Regions from separate parts of the Streptosporangium heterodermiicola genome, predicted to be linked through region 2. Evidence: riboswitches for the same ligand, from Rfam matches in the RefSeq annotation. Region 2 holds a riboswitch; each other region holds the start of a gene.

Region 1 (3,266 bases), on a different contig from region 2:
TGGAGAAACAAAAACGCGCCTGGCGGCTCGGGTGAGCCGCCAGGCGCGTCGGGGTCGAGGAGGGCGGCTTCCTCAGCCGGCTACTCGGGCGGTGATGTCGTCGCCGATCTCGCGGGTGGTCCGGCCGGCCCGGCCGGTCAGCCGCTCGACCAGGTCGTCGGCGACGGCCCGCTCGACCCTGGCGGCCTCGGCGGCCAGGCCCAGGTGATCGAGGAGCATGGCGATCGACAGGATCGTGGCGGTCGGGTCGGCCTTGCCCTGGCCCGCGATGTCGGGGGCGCTGCCGTGAACCGGCTCGAACATGCTCGGCGCGGTGCGGTCGGGGTTGACGTTGCCGCTCGCCGCGAGGCCGATGCCACCGGCGATCGCCGCGCCGATGTCGGTGAGGATGTCGCCGAAGAGGTTGTCGGTGACGATCACGTCGAAGCGCTCGGGCTGGCTGACGAAGAACATCGAGGCCGCGTCGACGTGGCAGTAGTCGGTCTGGACGTCGGGATACTCCAGGCCGACGCGGTCGAAGGTGCGGGCCCAGAGGTCACCGGCGTAGGTGAGCACGTTGGTCTTGTGGACCAGGGTCAGCTTCCCGCGGGGGCGGCCCTGCGCCTTGTCGAAGGCGTAGCGCACGACGCGCTCGACGCCGTACGCGGTGTTCAGAGACTCCTGGGTGGCGATCTCGTGCGGCGTGCCCCGGCGCATGACGCCACCCGCGCCGGCGTACGGACCCTCGGTGCCCTCGCGGACGACGATCATGTCGATGTCCTCGGGGCGGGCCCTGCCCAGCGGCGTCTCGACGCCGGGGAAGAGCTTGACCGGGCGGAGGTTCACGTAGTGGTCGAGCCGGAAGCGGAGCTTGAGCAGCAGGTCGCGCTCCAGGATGCCCGGGGGCACGCTGGGGTCGCCGACCGCGCCGAGCAGGATCGCGTCGTATCCGCGCAGCTCGTCGAGGACCGTGTCGGGCAGGGTCTCGCCGGTCTCGTGGTAGCGCTTGGCGCCGAGGTCGTAGGTGGTGGTCTCCACCTTCGTGCCGACCGCTTCGAGGACCTTCAGCCCCTCGGTGACGACCTCGACTCCGATTCCGTCCCCGGGGATGACCGCCAGGCGAATGTTACGCGAATCCATGCAGGCACCTTACCGGTCCGTCTCGGTGATCGAACAACGGTCTCATCCTCCGGACACGCTCGCCCGTCGGACCCCCTGATCGTTTTGTCCATTTTTGCTTCCTATTGACCGTTTCGTGAGGTTTGGTTATGGTCCTCCCATTCACATCAATGCCTAATCCGTACGGGCCATCCCCTTACCGGGCCCGCACGGAGCCGGGGAACCACTCTTTACGGGATCTACCTGGCCTCGGGAACCCCGCTCCTCCCCCGGAGCGCCGTTCCCGGCCGTCGTCAGGTGGATTCCTTGGGGCGAATCAGCGCGTTCTCGCGCCGTAGGGCGGCCTCCACGCCCGAGCCCGACAGCTCACCCGGCCGGCCTTATGGAAGGAATCATCCTGTCCGGCACAGTTCTCCCCCGCGTCCTGTCCATCTCCGCCTCCATGATCGTCGTCGGCGCCGCGGTGTGCGCGACCTCACCCGCCGCCCTGGCCGCCTCCCCGCCCCCCGCCCCCGGGCCCGCCGCGCTCAACACCCCCGCGCTGAGAGAGGCCCTGAAGGCCGTGGCCGTCAGGCCCGCCTGGCAGAAAGCCGTGAAGTGGGCCCTGTCCAAGCAGGGAACGCCCTACGTCTGGGGCGGCACCGGCCACGGCGGCTTCGACTGCTCCGGCCTGGTGCTCCGCGCCTACGGCGCCGCCGGGATCAAGCTCCCCCGCGTCACCAACGACCAGTACGCCGCCTTCTCCAAGAAGATCGCCTGGAAGAATCTCAAGCCCGGTGACCTGGTCTTCTTCAGCGGCCTCGGCCACGTCGGCATGATCACGAAACCCGGCTACATGGTGCACGCCCCGCAGACCGGCGACGTGGTCAAGGAGGAGAAACTCGACTCCTGGCGCCGCGAGTCCTTCGCCGGCGCGGTGCGCCCCGACCCGCAGGGTGTTCAGCTGGCCAAGCGGGTCGAGCTCGCGACCGAGACCGTGACCGGCGGATGAGACACGCCGGCGGATCACCGCCGGGAGACAGTGGAGACCCCGGCGGCGAGAACGGGTTCAGCGGGTGGGGACACCACCGTTGTCCCTGCGGTCCAGAGCGGTCTGGAGCGCGTCGGCGGCCTCGTCCTCGGTCTCGTCGGGACGGTTCCAGGGATACATGTCGTACATGGCGAATCTCGTCTCGGTCGCATGCCAGCAAGGAAGGTGGTCGAGACTCCGGTCGGGACTCCGACCAGGCCTGATGTCGCGGGTCCGGATCACGGACCGGCGGCGGGGGCTTGGAGCCGGCACGCGCCACGACACCGCGGCGAGTCGCCGGCCTGCCCCTGTCAGGCCTCGCCGCGGCAGGTAGGAATTACGAGAACCTGGCGCATTTCACTCCAGGTTACCCGGCGGTGGAAACACCGTCTCGTCCGGCGTACACACTTCTCACATGCTGAGACGAGAGGTGGCCGCCGCCCCGGTCTCCGGGGTGGCGGCCACCTGGGCTTTTCCGGCTAGTCGGCCAGGTCGACCGAGCGGCCGCTGTCGGCGCCGATCTCCGAGCCGATCTGGTCGATCACCTCGGCCGGGATGGCGGTGTCGACGGTGAGCGCGATGAGCGCCTTGCCGCCCTTGACGTCACGGGCCACCTGCATCGAGGCGATGTTGATCGAGTGGTCGCCGAGGATGCGGCCGACCACGCCGACGATGCCGGGGCGGTCGGTGTAGGTGAAGAACGACAGGTGGTCGGTCGGCTCGATCTCCATCTGGTAGCCGTTGACCTCGACGATCTTCGTGATCTGCCTCGGCCCGGCCAGGGTGCCGGAGACCGAGATCGCGCGGCCGTCGGCGAGGACGCCGCGGACCGTCACGACGTTGCGCCAGTCGGGGCTCTCGGAGCTGGTGATCAGCTCGACCGACACGCCGCGGTCCTTGGCCAGCAGCGGGGCGTTGACGTAGGTGACCGAGTCCTCGACCACGTCGGTGAAGACGCCCTTGAGCGCGGCCAGCTCCAGCACGCGGACGTCGTGGGAGGCGATCTCGCCGCGCACCTCGACGTCGAGCTTGGTGGCGACCTCGCCCGCGAGGGCGGTGAACACCCGGCCGAGCTTCTCGGCCAGCGGCAGGCCCGGCTTGACGTCCTCGGCGACGGCGCCGCCCTGGACGTTGACCGCGTCCGGCACGAACTCCCCGG
Region 2 (3,266 bases):
CACCCTGCTGGCCGTAGTCGGGCTGCTGGCCGTAGCCCTGCTGCCCGTAGCCCTGCTGGCCGTATCCGGGCTGGCTCTGTCCGGGGCCGGTGTTCGGCTGTGAGGCCTCCGACCTGTACCCCACGACTGTCACGTCGGGGTCGAGTCCGCCAGGGCCTCGACCCGCGTTGTGCTGTCCGTAATCCGGCTGCCCCGACGGTGTGCGATCGCGGTCGGGATCATCCTGTGGATACGGCGGCTGTCCGGTGCTCACCGCGTCACCTCACTTAGACTGCGCATGTGGCAAATGTCAGACGCACATGCATGCTGCTGCACAAGGTATCGACATAGGTATCAACAGTCACCTTTCCGATCAGTCAGCTCTAAAGTCATCAGAGTCTGGCTCCCGTGTCAGATGCAGCAGCATCCGGGTGTTTCCCAAGGTGTTGGGCTTGACGTGTTCCAGGTCGAGGAACTCCGCCACACCCTCGTCGTAGGAGGCGAGAAGTTCGGCGTAGACCTCCGGGGCGACGGGCGTGCCCTGGATCTCCCGGAATCCGTGCCGGGCGAAGAAGTCGACCTCGAAGGTCAGGCAGAAGACCCGGCGCAGGCCCAGCTCGGCGGCCGTGCGAATGAGCGCGGAGACGATCCGGTGGCCGATCCCCATTCCTCTGCGGGTCGGATCGACGGCGACGGTGCGGATCTCGGCCAGATCCTCCCAGAGGACGTGAAGGGCCCCGCAGCCGATCACCTCCCCCTCCGCGTCGGTGGCGACCCAGAACTCCTGGACGTGCTCGTACAGGGTGACGGTGGCCTTCTCCAGCAGGCGCCGGCCGACGCCGCCGTAGGTGTCGACGAGCCGCCTGACGGCCCGGACGTCCTGGGTGCGGGCGCGGCGGACCGTGATCTCGGAACCCGTCCCCGGCCCGGGCGAACCTCGCTCCGCCCCCGCGGATTCGGCGCGCCGCTCCCCGTCGCCGGGGGCGTGAATGACCGGCACGGGAGAATGCTCAGCAAGCTGCTCCATGACCGTTCAGCGTACGTCCTCACGGGTCTTCAATTACGGCTCCTCCTTAACTCCCAGCTCGCAGGCCGCACGTGACCCTTGGCAGTCGCTTTACCACGCTCGGTGCACGGCGCCTCCCGTGTGCCGCAACTCACCTTTGGCACGGTCCCGGACCTGGGAAGACCTCCATCACACCCGTCACACGGGAGGCAAAGGCAGCGTAATGGCCATGTTGATCATATTGAGGTGTGATCTTTTCGTGACACCTCAGTTGCGAAACCTCTACTGAATTCGCAGTTCTGGTTGAGCAGGAACCACAGGTGCACTAATCTCCGTGCTCGATGTCAGAGACGTAAAAAGCCTGACCCGCCGAATCCCCCCACGCAGGGAACCGGGGACCCACCACGTCCTCCGGGGTGAATCCGAGTGCCACCGGCGCACCCGGTAGGGCTGCCTCCGGCCCGAACCCGTCAGCTAACCCGGTAGGCGGCCGAGGAGAAGGAGCCTGTTGGTGAAGCGCACGCGCGACCACGGAGGAGAGCACGCGGGTCACGACACCCGCTGCCGAGAGCGCGCGCCACGAGGGCTGCGCCGTCGCATGGCGGTCGTCGGCCTGGTATTCGCCACCCTGACCCTCGGCACCCCGCTGGTGGCGGCCACCGCGGACCCCGAGCCCAGCCTCCAGCAGCTGGCCAAACAGGCGGAGAAGCTGCACCAGGAGATCGGCACCCTCGCGGAGCGCTACAACGGCGAGCGGGTCAAGCTCAGGCAGGCCCAGAGGGCCGCAGAGAGCGCCAAGAAGACCCTCGCGTCGAGCGAGTCCGAGCTGGCGGCCCGCCGCACCAAGGCGACCCTCCTCGCGCAGAGCACCTACATGTCGGGCGGCCTGAACTCGGGGCTCGTCTTCACGCAGGCCACCGATCCCGACACCTTCCTCGACCAGGCGACCACCAACTACGCGCTCCAGCAGCAGCAGAGCGAGGAGGTCGCCCAGGTGAGCCGGGCGATCGAGGCCGCCGAGCGGGCCCAGGCCGGAGCCAAGGCCAGGACCGCGGAGGTCAAGAAGATCCTGGCGGAGATCGACGGCAACCGGACCAAGATCGAGCGGCTGGTCGACCGGGTCGAGAGCGACCTGTTCAGCGAGGTGCGCGCCAGGGCCGTCGGCAACAGGGGCGCCCGGGTGAGGACGAACGTGCCCATCGTGGGCAGCGGCAAGGCCGCGGAGGCCACCCGCTGGGCGCTCACCCAGCAGCTGAAGCCGTACGTCTGGGGCGCCGAGGGTCCCAACGGCTTCGACTGCTCCGGCCTGGTCATGTGGGCCTACCAGAAGGTCGGCATCAGCCTGCCGCACTACACCGGCGACCAGTGGACCGCGGGCACCCACGTCACCAGGAACGAACTGCGCCCCGGTGACCTCGTCTTCTTCTACAGCGACCTGCACCACGTCGGGATCTACATCGGCGCGGGCCTGATGGTCCACGCGCCCCAGACGGGTGACGTCGTCCACATCGCCACGATCGACAACCGGCCCTTCGCCGGAGGCGTCCGCATCGCCGCCTGAACCGGCAACCGGCGCCGACGATCGGATCCGCGTCGGATTCGCGTACGGCCGGGCCGGGGCCGCGGGGCCCGGAGCGCGTGCTCGCGGGAGGAACCGCGATCGGACCCACGTACGGCCGGGCCGGGTCGCACGCGTGTCAGCCCGCACGCGTGTCCGGCCCGACCTGCCGGACACGCGTGCGGTGTGTCAGATCAGGCGGCGACGAGCTGCCCAGGCCACGGCCTCGATCGCCGTGGCGACGCCGATGCGGTCGCAGATGCCTCTGAGCCTGCGTCTGACCGTCCGGCCGCTGATGTCGAGGCGACGCCCCACCCGATCGACGGTGACACCCTTGGCGAGCTCAGCCAGCAGCACGAGGTCGTCGTCGCTGAGACCGATATCGCTCATGCCCAGGGGGCTGTCGCCATGGCGTGAATCCACTTCTGGATATGCCATCAAGAGTCACTCCCCCCACTCTGGAAACCGGGCGCGAGACGCCGGAAATGAATACCGTCCGCCAGGAACGGTAAACGCCTTGTTCAAAGGTCGTCAAGTTCCACTCTTCATAGCGTGCGTCCAGTATTGACATAGCAGGCGCTACGTGAAGTACTCATGATATGTCAGTGCCTTTGCGGCTATGTCATGATCGAGCGCAGGCACGAGCCGGCAAGCACCCCCTGGCTGCGGCGAACGAAGTCCTGGCAGAACAAGGTTTCGCCGGAACCGCCGTCCCGCCGGGCA
Region 3 (3,266 bases), on a different contig from region 2:
GTCCCGCCACGCCGCCGGTCCCGGGCGGGTCGCGCCGTCCCGCCACGCCGCCGGTCCCGGGCGGGTCGCGCCGTCCCGCCGCAAGGTCTCCCCCCTCGCCGTGGCGGGCCTCGCCTGCCTGCTCGGGCTCGGCGGGGCAGGAGGGTACTGGCTGTTCCAGGACCGGGGGCGGCCCGGTGAAGGCGAATCCGTCACGAGCGGCGGCCCGCAGCAGGCGCCCAGTCCCGAACGGCCCATTCCCGGCGACAGCTCGCGGCTGGACGCCGACGTCACCTACCCCGACGGCAGCGAGGTCAAGGTGGGGGAGCGGTTCGTGAAGACCTGGAAGATCACCAACACCGGTTCGGTCCCCTGGCGCGCCCGCAGGCTGGCCCGCGAGCCGCTCCAGCCGGGAGCCGACGGGTGTGGCTCGCCGACCTCCACAGCGCTCCCCGACACCGACCCGGGGCAGCCGGCGGTGATCAGCGTGTCCGTCGAGGCCCGGTCGACGCCGGGAAGGTGCAAGGTCTACTGGAAGATGCTCGACGAGCAGGGAGTGCCCTTCATGCCGCACCTGTCGGGCATCTTCTTCGACGTGAACGTCGTTCCTTAGTGCCCGCGATCCTGACTCGCGACTTCACCGCCCGGTGACGCGTACAGCAATCGTGCGGGAAAAGTGCGGCGTCCCGGTCCAGGCTGCTTCTCGCCCACGGTGGCTCAGTACATCGAGATGTGCGGGTGGTCGAAGTGGTTGGCCGTGACGCCGCCGCGGTTGGACATGAAGTTCCAGCCGGAGCCGTGGTTGATGCGCTGGCGCCAGATCACGTACTTCACGCCGAGCCTGGCCTTGTTCTTGATGGCCCAGGCGGCGATCTCGTCGCCCAGCGCGTTGTTGGCGGCCGAGGGCATCGTGCCGCCGGTGCTCATCATGAAGTCGCAGGCGCGGCCCAGGGGGTGCTCGCCGCCGTCGTTGGCGGACCGGTAGCAGCCGACGGAGTACGGCAGGCTGAAGCGCCGCATGACGGCGTCGCGCATGATCCGGGTGCGGTCGGTGATGTTGTCGGCGCCGGTGGGCAGCTGCGGGGCCCAGCTGCCGTCGGAGCGGCGGCCGGAACCGGTGGGGGCGAGCCTGTCGAGCCTGTCCTTGACGTCGCGGATCACGTCCTCGGCCTTCTCGCGCTGGCTCTCCACCTCCTTGGCCTCGTCGCGGATCTCGTCGGTGAGCCTGGACGCCGTCTCCGACGCCTTCTTCCTGCGTTCGAGGCTGCCGGCGAAACCCTCCAGGTAGGCGCTCTGCTGGGCGGTGAGCTGCTCCATCACCGCGGCGGCGCCCATGTCGCCGGAGAACATCAGCGCGGGCAGCCCGCCGCTGCTGCTGGTCTGGTAGCGAAGCTGGACGATGGAGTCGACCTGCCTCTTGGCCTCGACGTAGGTCTCCTCGGCCTTGCCCAGGTTCTGCTTGGCGACGGCCTCGGCCTTCTGCGCCTTCCTGAGGGACTCGCGCTTGGCCGCGTAGGTCTCGATCAGCCCGTCGAGTTTCTTGCCGAGTTTGGCCAGTTCGGCACGGAGTTTGGCCTCGGTCGGCTTGGGTTCCGCGCTTCCCGCGGTGGGGGCACCGATGGTGAACGCCACGATCGAGCTCAGACAGAGGGCCAGAGCGGCATGCCGACGGAACGTGGGGGACGGGGCCGCCACGAACTCTCCTCTCCTTCCGCCTACCGGGTTAGCTGACGGGTTCGGGCTGGAGGAAGCCCTTCCACCGAAGTGGTCTCACCCCAGGTGCGGTGGTTCCCCGGTTCCCGGGCAAGGTGCCCGGGATTAGGCAAATCAGCGTTTACGGCCGATGTGGGAAGGATAGTAGTGGTAAACAGCAGGTCACGCGACCTCAAGACGAGACCGAGCGGTAATCAGTTCGTGATAACAGAGCGCAGAAGATGTGCTGTTCCCTCGGGGGACACGTCGTTCACGAAGGCGCCCATGGCCGACTCCGACCCCGCCAGGTATTTCAGCTTGTCCGGCGCGCGGCGGATGCTGAACAGCTCCATGTGCGCGTACGACAGGTCGCGGCCGGTGGAGACCGGTGCCTGGTGCCAGGCCGCGATGTACGGCATGGGCACCCCGAACAGCCCGTCGAGGCGGCGGAGCACGTCGGTGTAGAGGGGGCCGAACGCCGCGCGCTCCTCGGTCTCCAGCGCGACCAGGTCGGGGACCCGGCGGTGCGGGTAGAGATGCACCTCCACCGGCCAGCGCGCCGCGGCCGGGACGAACGCCGTCCAGTGCTCGTTCGAGCCCACCACCCGGACCCCGGCCTCCCGCTCCGCGGCCAGGACGTCGGCGAACAGGTCGCCGCCGGTCCGCTCCCGGTGGCGCCCGGCCGCCCCGAGGGTGAGCCTGGTGCGCGGGGTCACGTAGGGGTACGCGTAGATCTGGCCGTGCGGGTGGGCCAGCGTGATGCCGATCTCCGCCCCCCGGTTCTCGAAGCAGAACACCTGCTCCACGCCGGGCGTCGCCGACAGCTCCGCCGTACGGTCGACCCAGGCCTCCATGACCAGCTCGACCCGCTCGGGGGAGAGCCGCGAGAACGACGAGTCGTGCTCGGAGGTGAAGCAGACCACCTCGCACCTGCCGATCCCCGGACGGACCTCGCTCAGCCCGCCGATCTCCCGGTGCTCGCCCGGCTGGGCGGAGAACGACGGGAACCGGTTCTCGAAGACCACCACGTCGTAGTCGGAGGAGGGCACCTCGGTCAGGTTGCCGGGAGTGGAGGGACAGAGCGGGCACTCACTCGTCGGGGGCAGGAAGGTGCGGCCCTGGCGGTGCCCGGCCACCGCGATCCACTCCTCGGTGAGCGGGTCGTAGCGCAGCTCGGAGGCGGCGGGGCGGGGTGGCAGGTCACGCCGGTCGACGGCCCCGCGGTCGGCGTCGTCGCGCCGGTCGAAGTAGATGAGCTCCCGGCCGTCGGCCAGGTGGGTGATCGTGCGCTTCATCGGCCGGCGATCTCGCTCTCTCGCTGGGGTTCCGCGATGATCAGCTCGCCCACCGAGGCGGCGAGCTCCTCGCGGGCCTCCTCGGTCAGGCCGGAGTCGCTGACCACGATGTGGGCCTCGGCCAGCTGGGCGATCGTGCTGATGCCGACCGTGCCCCACTTGGTGTGGTCCGCGGTCACCACGAGGCGGTGCGCGGAGGCGACCAGCTCGCGGTCGGTCTCGGCCTCCATCAGGTTGGGGGTGGTGAACCCGGCGCGAGTGCTGATCCCGTGCACGCCGAGGAAGAGGGTGTCGACGTGG

Evidence for each region. A riboswitch is a leader RNA that binds a small molecule or an ion and turns the genes downstream of it on or off. The one in region 2 is predicted to bind cyclic di-AMP.
Region 1: it holds a riboswitch for cyclic di-AMP, as region 2 does, so the genes downstream of both, ACSC1Q_RS19365 (C40 family peptidase) here and ACSC1Q_RS33020 (C40 family peptidase) in region 2, are expected to answer to the same signal.
Region 3: it holds a riboswitch for cyclic di-AMP, as region 2 does, so the genes downstream of both, ACSC1Q_RS14445 (coiled-coil domain-containing protein) here and ACSC1Q_RS33020 (C40 family peptidase) in region 2, are expected to answer to the same signal.

What each region holds. Positions count from the first base shown of each region.
Region 1 covers NZ_JBPJSR010000008.1:197,770-201,035, reverse strand. Annotated here, with positions in the region: gene ACSC1Q_RS19370 (3-isopropylmalate dehydrogenase) at 73-1,119, opposite strand; cyclic di-AMP (ydaO/yuaA leader) riboswitch at 1,260-1,493, shown strand; gene ACSC1Q_RS19365 (C40 family peptidase) at 1,481-2,089, shown strand; gene serA (phosphoglycerate dehydrogenase) at 2,587-3,266, opposite strand, start outside.
Region 2 covers NZ_JBPJSR010000019.1:113,809-117,074, forward strand. Annotated here, with positions in the region: gene ACSC1Q_RS33010 (RDD family protein) at 1-124, opposite strand, end outside; gene ACSC1Q_RS33015 (amino-acid N-acetyltransferase) at 353-886, opposite strand; cyclic di-AMP (ydaO/yuaA leader) riboswitch at 1,343-1,488, shown strand; gene ACSC1Q_RS33020 (C40 family peptidase) at 1,497-2,546, shown strand; gene ACSC1Q_RS33025 (helix-turn-helix domain-containing protein) at 2,733-2,933, opposite strand.
Region 3 covers NZ_JBPJSR010000005.1:461,084-464,349, forward strand. Annotated here, with positions in the region: gene ACSC1Q_RS14440 (BTAD domain-containing putative transcriptional regulator) at 1-592, shown strand, start outside; gene ACSC1Q_RS14445 (coiled-coil domain-containing protein) at 697-1,674, opposite strand; cyclic di-AMP (ydaO/yuaA leader) riboswitch at 1,678-1,814, opposite strand; gene galT (galactose-1-phosphate uridylyltransferase) at 1,887-2,966, opposite strand; gene ACSC1Q_RS14455 (DeoR/GlpR family DNA-binding transcription regulator) at 2,963-3,266, opposite strand, start outside.